Haloferula helveola: one gene and its partner. The protein of the gene in region 2 interacts with the protein of the main gene of each other region in a pairwise test. Links are inferred from orthologs where the notes say so. Each region holds a gene or a part of one and is shown on either strand. Other genes may lie near its edges. The genes, in order: HAHE_RS06260 and def.

The links.
Region 1: the proteins of def (region 2) and HAHE_RS06260 interact in binary tests that used the Escherichia coli proteins (3 or more experiments, as listed by UniProt). The link is inferred for Haloferula helveola from one-to-one orthologs.

What each region holds. Positions count from the first base shown.
Region 1 is NZ_AP024702.1:1,713,932-1,720,063, reverse strand. What follows is about bases 2,193-4,959. They hold HAHE_RS06260 (aspartate-semialdehyde dehydrogenase), read right to left. Parts: upstream 4,194-4,959; coding sequence 3,192-4,193; downstream 2,193-3,191. Other genes in these bases: HAHE_RS06255 (hypothetical protein), read left to right, coding at 4,838-4,959; HAHE_RS06265 (polyprenyl synthetase family protein), read right to left, coding at 2,222-3,106. Also shown: HAHE_RS06280 (ATP-binding protein), read left to right, coding at 1-734; HAHE_RS06275 (response regulator transcription factor), read left to right, coding at 731-1,402; HAHE_RS06270 (zf-TFIIB domain-containing protein), read right to left, coding at 1,411-2,097; more of HAHE_RS06255, read left to right, coding at 4,960-4,987; HAHE_RS06250 (AAA family ATPase), read left to right, coding at 5,198-6,132.
Region 2 is NZ_AP024702.1:4,313,059-4,319,388, reverse strand. Bases 1,202-4,166 are described here. They hold def (peptide deformylase), read right to left. Parts: upstream 2,976-4,166; coding sequence 2,427-2,975; downstream 1,202-2,426. Other genes in these bases: HAHE_RS16285 (hypothetical protein), read right to left, coding at 4,142-4,166; HAHE_RS16290 (MotA/TolQ/ExbB proton channel family protein), read right to left, coding at 3,415-4,119; HAHE_RS16295 (biopolymer transporter ExbD), read right to left, coding at 2,972-3,409; HAHE_RS16305 (hypothetical protein), read right to left, coding at 1,525-2,328; HAHE_RS16310 (hypothetical protein), read right to left, coding at 1,202-1,506. In the rest of the region: HAHE_RS16315 (hydantoinase B/oxoprolinase family protein), read right to left, coding at 1-961; more of HAHE_RS16310, read right to left, coding at 958-1,201; more of HAHE_RS16285, read right to left, coding at 4,167-5,269; HAHE_RS16280 (hypothetical protein), read right to left, coding at 5,343-5,792; 16S rRNA (adenine(1518)-N(6)/adenine(1519)-N(6))-dimethyltransferase RsmA, read right to left, coding at 5,905-6,330. UniProt on the Escherichia coli protein: Removes the formyl group from the N-terminal Met of newly synthesized proteins. Requires at least a dipeptide for an efficient rate of reaction. N-terminal L-methionine is a prerequisite for activity but the enzyme has broad specificity at other positions.

The DNA of each region.
Region 1 (6,132 bases), 2.6 Mb from region 2 along the record:
ACACGAACGCACAGGAGCTGCTGAACCGCGAGCGCGACCGGATCGCGCGGGACATCCACGACGAGTTGGGTGCGCGTCTGACCGAACTCGCGCTCGAAGGCGAGGTCATCCAGACGGAATTGCCGACCGACTCGCTGGCGCGGCCGCGGCTCGAGGCGTTGTGCGAAAAGGCACGGGCGGTCTCCGGCGCGATGGATGAAGTCGTGTGGATGGTGAATTCCCGGCGCGATACGTTGCGGGACTTCGCCAACTATGCCTGCAAGCAGACGCAGCGGTTTCTCGAGGCGCTCGAGCTCCGGTGCCGGCTCGATGTGGATGGCGACCTGCCGGATGTGCCTCTCGATCTTCCCTTGAGGAGAAGTCTGCTGCTGGGCGTGAAGGAAGCGGTCAACAATGCCGCGAAATACTCGGGTGCCTCCGAGCTTTTCCTCCGGATCCACGTCCGGGGGCCGATCCTGTCGGTGGTGATCGAGGACGATGGCAAGGGCTTTGAAACGGAATCGGCGGATCCGCTGCGCAACGGGCTCCGCAACATGCGGGAGCGGATGGAAGAGGTCGGCGGAGTGTGTCGGATCGATTCCCGTCCAGGAGAGGGATGCCGCGTCGAGTTCGAGGTGCCGATCCCGAAGGCCGGCGTACGCGGTCGCGCGCCGGCGAGATCCGGCACGCTGGTGGCCGCGGTCACCCCATCCGCGCTAGCGGGAAAACCAAGATCCGAGGGAGTGAAGTCATGAGTGAAGAAGCGATGCAGGAGAGAAAAGGGGCGACGTGCATCCGGGTGGCGCTGGTGGAAGACCAACTCGACACCCGGGAGAGTTGGAGGCGGTTGATCTCGTCATTCCCCGACTTCGAATGCACCTGTGTCTGTGCGTCTGCCGAGGACGCCCTCCGGATGATCCCCGAGAACTTGCCGGACGTGGTGCTGATGGATGTATTCCTGCCGAGGATGTCGGGCATCGAGTGCACCGCGCGCCTGAAGGCGATGAAGCCGGACATCCCGATCGTGATGCTGACGGCGTCCGACGAGGACGAGATCCTCTTCCTCGCGCTGGAGTCCGGCGCGGATGGCTATCTGTTGAAACGGACGAAGCCGGCCGATCTCCGAGCGGCTTTGCTGGACGTGCTCAACGGAGGAGCGCCGATGACCAGCGAAATCGCCCGCCACGTGGTCGCCTCTTTCCGGAAGAAATCCGGACTCTCCGATCCCTCGGTGGCCCTCACCCATCGCGAGGAGGAAACGCTCGTGCTGCTGACCAAGGGTTATTCGAACAAGGAGATCGCCGACCATCTTGGCATCGGGATCGAGACCGTCCGCAGCCACCTGAAGAACATCTACACCAAGATGCATGTCCGCTCCCGTACCGAAGCCGTGGCCCATTACATGTCGCGGCGCCTCGGCTGAAACCCACGTTAGTCGGCAAACCACGCCAGCACGTCCTTGAGCGTGTCGACGATCGCCTCGCCCGGGCTCATGTAGTCGCCGTCGGGCAGATCGGCACCGGAGTCCGGCGGGAAGTTGCGCGAGGCGCGTCTTGCCCGCTGTCTCTGGATATCGACCGACTTCAGTCGCTCCGCCTTGCGGGTTTCGTGTGCCTGGTGGAGGTGCTTTCCTCCCGCTCGCCACCATTCGAGCATCCGCCTCAGCTCACCACCTTCGACCCACACGCCATGGGTCCCGCAACGGTCGAGGATGACCCCGCTCTGGCCGCCGAAGTTGAGGTGGCTCATCATTTCCCGGCACATCGGGCAGCGCAGGTAGATGACCTCGTGGTTGTAGCCGAAGTTCTCCGAGATCTCCGAAAGCCGCTGGCGGTCGAGCCAGACCAGCGGATTGGTTTTCGCTTCCAACAGAGCCTCGAGTTCACCCGGATTGAAGAACAGGCCGAGGCAGGACTCGCAGCGCTCGATGCGGATCTTCGGATCGGCGTCGAACTCGATCACGCTCAGGGTCGATTCACATCCCGGACAGGGCAGGGATCCGTCGTTACCGAGGTCGCGGAAATGGATCTGCTGAAGGTCGACATCCTGCCGTGTGTTGCAGAACGGACAGATCGTCAGGTTGCCTTCAAGCCGGCCTCCGCAGTGAGCGCATTTCACGCGCCGAGCTTCGTCGCCGACGCTTGTTGCCCGCAAGGGGAAAGCCTGGGGGGAATTGGAGCGGCGCGCCTGTTATACTCCTCATGCAGCCGGCTTCCCTCGGCTCCGCGAGCTCGCTCGGAAGTCAGTAATCTCGCTCCAGAAGATACTCGGCGATCTGGCGAAGCCGGTGTGCCTTCCTGCCGAAGGGTTCAAGGGCCGACATCGCCTTCTTGGTCAGGCGGTGGGCTTCCTTGCGGGCCTTGTCGAGCCCGAGGATGGCCGGGTAGGTCGCCTTGGCCACGGCCTCGTCCTTGCCGGCGGTCTTGCCGAGCTTCTCGGTGGTCTGCGTGACGTCGAGGATGTCGTCGATGACCTGGAACGCGAGCCCGAGGGCGTGACCGAAGGTGGAAAGCGACTCGAGTTTCCCATCGGTGGCGTTGGCGCTCATCGCGCCGAGCCGGATGCTGGTCGTCAGAAGCGCCGCCGTCTTGGCTTCGTGGATCTTCACCAACTGCGCCTTGGTCAGGTCCTTGCCCTCACCCTCGAGGTCCATGACCTGGCCCCCGATCAGTTTCGTCGAACCTCCGGTGATCGCGAGCTCGGCGACGAAGGCCGCCAGCGGATAGCGCCGGGTCGGTGACGACTCGGACAGCACCAGGAATGCCTCGGTAAGGAGTGCGTCACCGGTCAGCACCGCCATGCCGTCGCCATAAACCTTGTGGCAGGTCGGCCGGCCGCGCCGCAGGTCGTCGTCGTCCATGCACGGCAGGTCGTCATGGACCAGCGAGTAGGTGTGCATCAGTTCGACCGCGCAGGCCGAGGGCAACGCGGCATCCGGATCGCCCCCGCAGGCTTCGGCGGCCGCGAGGCAAAGGACGGGACGCAAGCGCTTGCCGCCGGCGAACAGGCTGTAGCGCATCGCCTCGTGCACCGTGGCCGGCCGTTGCCTCGCCTTCGGCAGGAAGGCATCGAGGGCCGCATCCACCTCCGCGGCGCGGTCGGTCAGGTATTGCTTGAGGTCGTCCATGAGGATGGGGGATTCACCGCCAAGACGCCAAGGTCGCCAAGGAGGAATTCAGGTGGGCCGAACGGGGAGTCCGGGCGGTTCCGGGTCAGAGCAGCTCGGCGATCTGCACGGCATTGAGGGCCGCTCCCTTGCGGACCTGGTCACCGACGACCCACAGGTCGAGCGCGTTCTTGAAGACGAGGTTCTTGCGGATGCGTCCGACGAGGCAGTCGTCCTGACCGGTGGTGTCGAGTGGAACAGGGAACTGTCCGTTGGCCGGATCGTCCTTCACTGCGACTCCAGCCTTTCCGGCGTAGGCGGCTCGTGCCGCGTCGACATCGACCGGTCGTTCGAACTGGGCGGTGATCGAGATCGAGTGCGAACGGTAGACCGGCACGCGCACGCAGGTGCACGAGACTTTCAATTCCGGGAGACCGAGGATTTTGCGGCCCTCGTTGAGCATCTTCAGCTCCTCCTTGGTGTAGCCGTTGTCGGTGAAGGCGTCGACCTGGGGGATCACGTTGAAGGCGATCTGGCGCGGGTAGACCTTGGGTTCGAAAGTGCCGCCGGTGGCGATCGCATTGACCTGCTCCTCAAGCTCGACGATTCCCTGCGCGCCCGAGCCCGACACGGCTTGGTAGGTCGAGGCGATGATCGAGCGGAGACCGAAGGCTTCGTGAAGCGGGGCCAGCCCCATCAGCGCGATGATGGTCGAGCAGTTCGGGTTGGCGATGATCCCGCGCGGGGCGGTGCGGGCGGTGTCCGGATTGATTTCCGGGACGACCAGCGGCACGTCCTCGTCCATCCGGAAAGCCGACGAGTTGTCGATCACCACGCAGCCGGCCGCGGCCGCCGAGGGCCCGAATTCCTTCGAGATCCCGCCGCCGGCGGAAAACAGCGCGATATCGATCCCCTCGAACGAGTCGTGGGTGAGTTCCTTGACCTCGATCTCTTCGCCGCGGAAGGGGAAGCGTTTGCCGGCCGAGCGGGCGGAAGCGAGCAGGGTCAGCGACTTGACCGGGAAGTCGCGCTGCTCGAGGCACAGGCGCATCTCTTCGCCCACCGCACCGGTGGCGCCGACGATCGCGAGGTTCTTGGGTTCGCTCATGGAATCGGAAGGGGCGGGCAGTGTAGGGCCCGATGCGCGGCTGGCAATCCTGTCGTGCGTTTCCCATGACTCCGGGTGCGGAGGGTCGCCTGCGTGTGATTTTTGAACCGCGAATGGACGCCAATGGACGCGAATTCCGATACCGGCGAAGGGAATCCGATCGGATGGGGCTGTGAAGCCCGGGGACCGTAAGAATCGGACCGGCATGGCCCTTGGTTGGGAGAGATTTCCCGTTCATTCATGTGAATTCGCGTTCATTCGCGGTCCATCAATTCGAGGGTTGAACGCCGGATTTGCCGCCCCGGCTTTTACCTTGCGCGGTCGGGTCGGGTCGTTAGAGTGGGCGCGTTGTTGCCAGTCGGCAGCTCCACCCAAACATCGAACTACCTGACCTACTCAGATCATGAAAATCGTGAAGATCGCCCTCCTTGCCGCTGCAGCCGCCGGTACTTTCCTCGCCACTTCCTGCTGCGAGAGCGCTCCGGCTCCTGCTGCTCCGACCTACGTGGCTCCTGCCAAGTAAGGATTTCGGACTCCTCCGGCTGACCGCCGGGAGAGAAACAATGACTTAAAACCGGGGCGGACTGCTTGACAGTCCGCCCCGTATTTTCGACAGCATTCGCAGTCAACGTCACCAAAAACCAATGATGATCCGATTTCTTGCCGCTCTTAGCGCTTCCGCCATCGCCCTGATCAGCGCCTCCTGCTGCTGCACCGGCGAACCTGCCGCACCGGCCCTCCGCGAACTTCCGCAGTTCCAGGAGATGCCAGCCGCCGTGGAATACTCCAAGTAAGCGGTCTCTCCGATCCCAACGATTTTCAAGCACCGGCCTTCCCAAGGAGGCCGGTGTTTTTTTTGTGCTCTGATCCCGGCACGGCGCCTGCAGGTGAGGGCTCCGTGAAGCCTCTGTGAATTCCAACTTCGCCTCCTTTTTATCATTTTCCTAACACCGGCGACGCTTCAGGGGTTTTAGACCGTCAGACTTTTTCATTCTCCGATCCCCATGTCCCAGGAAGCCACCGCCCCGTCCGTCGACGCCGCCCGCGAGGCCGCGCAACGCATCTCCACCGAGCTCTCACGGGCGATTGTCGGCCAGGACGCCATCGTCGCCGCGCTGGTCGGCTCGCTATTTGCCAACGGCCACTGCCTGTTGGTCGGCGTCCCCGGGCTGGCAAAGACCCTTCTGGTCCAGTCGATCGCCAAGGTCCTCGGCCTCGACTTCAGCCGGATCCAGTTCACGCCCGACCTGATGCCGTCCGACATCCTCGGATCGGAGGTCATCCACGAGGTCCAGGGCCGAATGGAGTTCGAGTATCGGAAGGGCCCGATCTTCGCCAATCTGGTGCTGGCCGATGAAATCAACCGGACGCCGCCGAAGACGCAGGCCGCGCTGCTGGAGGCGATGCAGGAACGCCGCGTGACGATCGCCGGCGAGACCCGGGCGCTGCCCGATCCGTTCCTGGTGGTGGCGACCCAGAACCCGATCGAGCACGAGGGGACCTACCCGCTGCCCGAGGCCCAACTCGACCGTTTCATGTTCTCGCTCGACCTCGGCTACCCCGACCGCGACGAGGAGATCGAGATCGTCCGGCGGACGACGATCGGAGACTTTCCCACGCTCAACGCGGTGGTCGGTCCGGAGGAAGTCCGGGCGCTGCAGAAGCTCGTCCGGGCGATGCCGGTGGCCGACCACGTGCTCGGCTACGCCGTCGACCTCGCGATGGCGACCCGTCCGGCGGAAAGCACGGCATCGCAGGTCGCCAAGGACTACCTCGAGTGGGGCGCCGGACCGCGAGCTTCGCAGTACCTCGTCCTCGGGGCGAAAGCGATGGCGCTCCTCAACGGCCGTGCCGCACCGGCCTGCTCGGACATCCGGGCCGTCGCGCCGGCCGTGCTCGGTCACCGGATCGTGCCGAACTACCGCGCCACCGGCGAGGG
Region 2 (6,330 bases):
CGCCGATGAGTCCTCCCGCAGGACCGGAAAGCAACGAGTCCTTGGGGTGATAACGATCGGCCGGAACGAGCCCACCGGCACTCGTCATCAGCCATGCCGACTGGTCACCCAGAGGCTCGGTCACACGACGGATGAAGTGGCGCATCACCGGCGCGAGGAAGGCATCGGCCAAGGCCGTCTCCGTTCTCGGCAGGAGACGGATCAATGGAGCCACCTCCGAGGACAGCGTCACTTGCTCGAAACCCTCCTCAATCAGCCAGCGACCGACCAATTTTTCATGGTGCGCGTCCCGCCACGAATGGAGCAGCGCGACCGCAGCCACCCGGCATCCGGAATCGAGGGCCCGACGCGCCACTTCGGCAATCTGGGAGCGGTCGGGCGGAACCAGTTGGGCACCATCCGCCGACAATCGACTAGAAACCCCGTAGATCGTTCTGGCCAACCGGTCGGCTGGTGGCTGCTTGAGCTCGAACAAGCGTTCCCTCCTCTGGTCCCCGATCAGCGTAAGATCCTCGAAGCCCTCCGTCACGAAGAGCGCAACGTCCGCACCCTTCCGTTCCAGCAGGGCATTCGTGCCGCGGGTGGTCGCGACCCGGAAGTCCATCGATGGCAAACGAACACCACTCGCGGTCCGGGTGAGGATTCGTGCGGCGACCACAGGCGCTTCCTCACCGCCATCCAGCTCGACCATCCCTCCATTGCCCGGGAGTTCGAGAGCACCCGACTCATGAACCACCACCGTGCGACCGTCCTCCGTCCGCCACCCGACCAGAAGTCCGTCAGGAAGTTCGGCGGCAGGCCCTTCGAGTGGACGCCGGCCATTCCGCAACTCGCCGAGCCGGACCCTCAACCGCCCGTCCGACAGCACCTTGCAGCGGCGTTCCTCGCCGTCCGGGCCGATCGCCCACGCATCAGTGAACGTGCCGCCGGTATCGACGCGTACCCTCCACCGGGCACTCATGCGGCCTCGATCCTCTTACGAACCGAAGCGAGCAACGCGTCAAATGCTCCACCGTTCGCATCGGGGACACTGTCGGGGGTCACGAAACGCGGCACCGAATGGGTCGGCACGCCGAGCCAAGCATCGAGCTTCGCGGCATCGAACTGCGGATGCCGGTCCGCCCGGTGATACTGGAGAACGAAGGGAATGGCTCGCAGTTCGAAACCGTTCCTCCGGGCGTTCTCCGAAGTGACGACGAGAGAATCCCACGCCGCCTGGAGGCAACGCGGTTCGACATCCATCACGCACATCACTCCGATGGCCCTGTGGAGAAGCAATTCTTCCGATGCCCGATACTCCTGGGGCCCATGCAGACAGGCGACCTCGAACCGCAGTCCGTCGACTTCCAGATCGAACTTCGCCGTCTCCCAGAATCCGACCCGGACCGCTTCCGGCGGTGGTTCGCCGAAACGGGCCGCGACCGATCGAAGAATCTCAAGTTTCCCGCAGCCGGGCGCTCCGACAATCACGAGCTTGGGGGCACGGATGTCGGATGAGCGCCTCATGTCGGCACAGGATGGGGCTTACATCCGCCCCAATTCGCGGGCGACGAGGATCAGCGTCTCACGAACGCCGGGTGCGAAGCTGCCGTCAGTCTGAACCGCCAGCAGAACCGAACCTTCGCGAATGAAGTCGACCGGAGCTTTGCCGGCATACAGGGTCACCGCACCATCACCGAAGCCAAGTCCGCCGATCACCCGTTTGATGGCTTCAACCGCACCTGCATCCGCCGAAGAAACCCGGCCGAGGTTGCGGATACCGGGAAGCGATCGCGACCGCTGGAGGATCTCGGATTCCGACAATTCGCGATCCACACCGAAGATGGCGCGGAGCTCCAACTGACGAATCGCGGTGGATTCGCTCTCAACGGCGCTTGCCGGGGCTGGCGTCGGAGCCGGAGCCGGAGCCGGAGCCGGAGCCGAGGCGGCAGGTGCCGGTGCGGGAGTCGCAGCGGGTGCCGGATCACCGAAAGGCGCATTCGACTCGGAACTCTCCTTGGCCGGCTCGGGAGCCGAGTCGGCAAACGGCGAATCCGAACTCGCCTTCGGCTCATCCGCTTCCTTGAACGGCGAATCGCCAAACCCGGCAACGGGAGGCTCGTAACCAAAAGGTGATTTGCCCTGACCGGAAGCAAACGGCTCGGAACCCTTATCGTCATCGGAGGTCAGACGGGTCGCCGGTTCGTCCTCATCGACCGAGAAGGGAGACTTGCTGCCACCCGACGGAGCCGCGAAGGGATTCTCCGGCCCGTCATCGACGGAAAACGGACTTTTCGGAGGAGACGCGAAGCCTTCCTGAGGCTCGAAGATACCTTTGTCTTTGCTCATGATTCAGCGATTTTTGGGGTAGGAACGCCGCTGCGACGTCATGGATATTTTGATTATCCTAATCTTCGGAATGAGTCGAGAACTCATCGTGCCAAGCTTCACCCCCCGGCCGCAAGCCGCTTTAATTTGCGACGCAGGCTGACCTTGGTCGCCGGCGAGACGCGATCGATGAAGAGCACGCCGTTGAGATGGTCGGTCTCGTGCTGGATCGCACGCGCAAGCAGACCGTCGGTTTCGAGCTCAATGACCGTGCCGTCGAGCTGGGGAAGCTTCGCGCGGAGGGCGGCCGGACGGCTGACATCCGCCCGGATATCACGGATGCTCAGACAGCCTTCCGTGTCCTTTTCCTTCTCGGTGCCGAGATCCAGTTCCGGATTGATGAAGACCAAGGGCATCCAGTCCTCGAGCTTCGCATCCTCACCGTTCACCTTGAGAAAACTGACACACTCGGGATCGTGCGCGACATCCACGACCGCGAGCCGCAACGCGACCCCGACCTGCGGTGCGGCGAGCCCCACCCCTTGGGCATCGTACATCGTCTCGACCATATCTTCCGCTAGCTTGCGGACCTCGTCATCCACCCGTTCCACCGGCTGGCAACGTTCGCGGAGGACAGGGTGGCCGTACTGGACAATGTCGAGAATCATTCGGAGTCGCTGGATTCGGCGGGCAAACTGATGCGCGCGGGGACGTCCTTAACTTCGATGCCCGCGGCGGTCAACGCATCCCAGATCGCGACAAGCTTCTCAAGGGACACATCCTTGTCCGCCTCGAGCTCCAGCTTGCGGCCGGGATTCTCCTTCACGTAAGCGTTCAAGTACGGCTTCAATAGTTTCAAATTGGGGACGGTCAGCTCATCGAGCCGGATCGCACCGTCGGCATCAATCGCCAGGATCGACCGTTCGTCGACGATCGTGTCCGAAGGGACTTCACGCACCGTCGGCAACTCGATCTTGAGCACCTCGCGCTTCTTTTTGAACTCCGAGGAGACAATGAAGAAGATGAGCACGATGAACAGGATGTCGATCAGCGAGACGATCGGCACCTGGCGCGGACGGGAAGCAGGACGTTCGAACCGCATCGGTCTCAATCGGCTTCACCCGCCGAGGGGTTCGGGACGAGCCGCGGCGACCGCTCGCAGACATGGGCGAGCTTGGTCAGCAGCACTTCCAGCCGTGCCGCATAGGTCTCGATCTTCCGCTGGAAGAATCCCTGGGCAATGATCGCTGGCACGGCGATCGCCATCCCGACGATCGTCGTCTTGAGAGCCCGCCCGATACCTGCGGTGATCATTACCCAGTCGGTATTGTCGGACCCGAGCCCGGAAAAGACCACCACCAGACCGGACGCCGTCCCCAAGAGCCCGAGAAGGGGCGCGACGCTGATAACCACATCGATCGACGCCATACCCGAGTGGAGCCGGACAATCTCCGACCGGGCCATGGCCTGGACGGCCTCGGCGATCTCGGACTGCGGCCGACCCCGCTGACCAACTGTGACCGCGCCCAAACGGGCGAGCGCGCTCTCACCCCTCTCAAAGGTATTGAGAACCTCTTCAACCCTCCCGGACTGGATACGGCTCTCGAAGGAATCGACGTCCGCCGCAAGATCGTCAGGTACGATCCGGGAACGGGCGAGAGTCAGGAACTTGTAGCAGATCGCCGCAACTCCCACGACCGAGGTGAGACCGAGAAGGATCATGAAGAATCCCCCCTCGCGGAAGAACAGCTCGATTTGCTCGATCACGCTGGGCGTCGAGCCGGCAGCTAACAGGGAGAGGACGGGTTGCATGGAAGAACAGTGAGACTCGGACTCAGAAGATGAAGTTGTAAAGCAGTTCGAGAGGCTCGCCATCGAGTTCCTTCTTCACGTCGGCCGGCATCTTCGGCAGGTCCGCTTCGCGGATCGCCGCGTGGGTGAAGCCGATCTGGATCGTTCCCACTCCGAACTCCTCGACCGTTCCGACAGTGCGCACCCGACCGTTCTCGTCGAGCACCACCCGGATCCGGATCACGCCCGGCGTGATAAAGTCCCGGTTGCGCACGACCTGACGCTGCCATGATTGCTCGATCGCCCGGCTCAGGGCGGCGTGGTACTTCCCCAACGGGCCGCTCTTCACATCCAAAGCGGAGCGGCCGCTGCGGGAGATCGAGCCCTTCAGCTCCGTCTTGCGCTGGTATCCCCGGAAGCCCGGATCGCTGCCCGGCTGGTTCTTCACCTCCTTCGGCTGCTCTTCGACAGCCTCCTCCTTGCGCTCGCCTTCTTCCGTCCGAGCCGTCTCGGGCGCAGACTTCGGCTCCTCCTCCACCATCTCGGGCGGAACCGGTCGATCGACCGGCAGAGGTCCATCAGCGAGCCGTTCCTTCGGCACCCCCGGGATTCCTTCTTCCGGAGCTTCGACTTCGGACGGCGGCGGACTGACCGGATCCGCAGGGTCGGCCGGTGGCGTTTCGACCGCCATCTCGGTCGGCTCTGCGGGAGCCCCCGCCGGATCGGCTTGATCCAGCGACCCATCCTGATACTCGCTCGTCGTCGTTTCGATCTCGTCGGGCACCCGCGGCTCGATGCCCGTCTGACTCGGCATGTCGGGCGCATCCGCGACGGCCGCGGCATCACTCGTCGCCAAAGTGTCCCGCTCGCCGATGAACTTCGGATTCTCCGGAAGCCCGGAAGGCTGGTCCTCCGATGTCCTCGCAAACCCCATTGGTTTCTCGACCGGTGGAGGCGGCGGCTCAGCCGCGACCATCGGCAGAATCGTCATCACCCTTTCCTCCGCAGCTTGCTCGCCCTGCTCCGGCTCGGGGATAGTGAAAATCAGCGAGTGCAGGGCCAAAAACGCGAGGACCAGGACCACCGTTCCATTCACCGCGACTGAAACCAGCACCGCTACCAGCCAAAGGCGGGCATCGCTGACTCGGTCGATGGTCTGGACGGCTTGCATCGCGGATTACCGCGAGCATCCACCGTGCCCGGAGATCCTGCAATCCACGAAATGCGGATCCGCCCGATCAGGCTCACCAGTTGATCGTGACTTCCGGGACGTGCTCCTCCGTCAAATCGAGCGAGCACTTCATGTAGAGATCCCCGAGGGGCGGAACCAAATCGCCACCCAACGTGTAGATGCCTGAACCGGGGCAGACCGGCAGACTCTCGAAAAACTGGTCAGGGCCGACCACCCGGGCCTCAAGCCCCAGAATCGTATCCCCCGGGCTCCGGCCGGACATGTTCGCATAGCCTCGAACCGCCTTCTGAACCGCGGTGATGTTGGCGATGCAAAGCGCCCGGTCACTGCCGCGCTTCCACGCCCGTGCCCCAATCACGAGAATCGAGGTGAGAAGCAGCATGATGAAGATCATGACCGTCAACTCGATCAAGCTTAGCCCGGGCAATGCCTTGGCGCGGACCAGCCTTTGCGGGACACCCGCACCTACGGCAAGCCCACCATCACGGGTGGCGTTTTTCATGGCTGGTTTGTGGGACAGTGCTCGGGGAAGCACCTTTCAGCCTACTTATCACGGATGCCCGAACAAGAAATATTTTATGATATTCAGGAATCTTTGATAGATTTGGAACTTCTCAGCGCCCTCGAGCCAGTTTCCAGCACTCAATGAAGCCGCTGGCAAAATCTTCGGGCCGAGCGGCCATCCAGGCATCGACCTGATCGGCCGCCAGCCAGAGCACCGACTCGACCTCGGCACAGGGAAACCTCGGACTTCCGTCCCAGCGAACCATGTACAGCCGGACATGCTCCCAGCCGGTAGCCTCGCACGCTTGGATCCTTCCGACCTCCTCCGGATCGACCCCTTCGATTCCCATTTCCTCAACCATTTCCCTTCGGGCCGCCTCTTCATAGCCCTCTCCTGAATCGAGATGCCCGGCCACGCTCGAGTCCCAAACCCCCGGGTGTGCGTCCTTCAGTCGAGACCGCTTCTGCAGCAGCAGCTCCCCGCGCCGGTTGATGGCGAAAATGTGCACCGCCCGGTGAAGCAGCCCCTTCTCGTG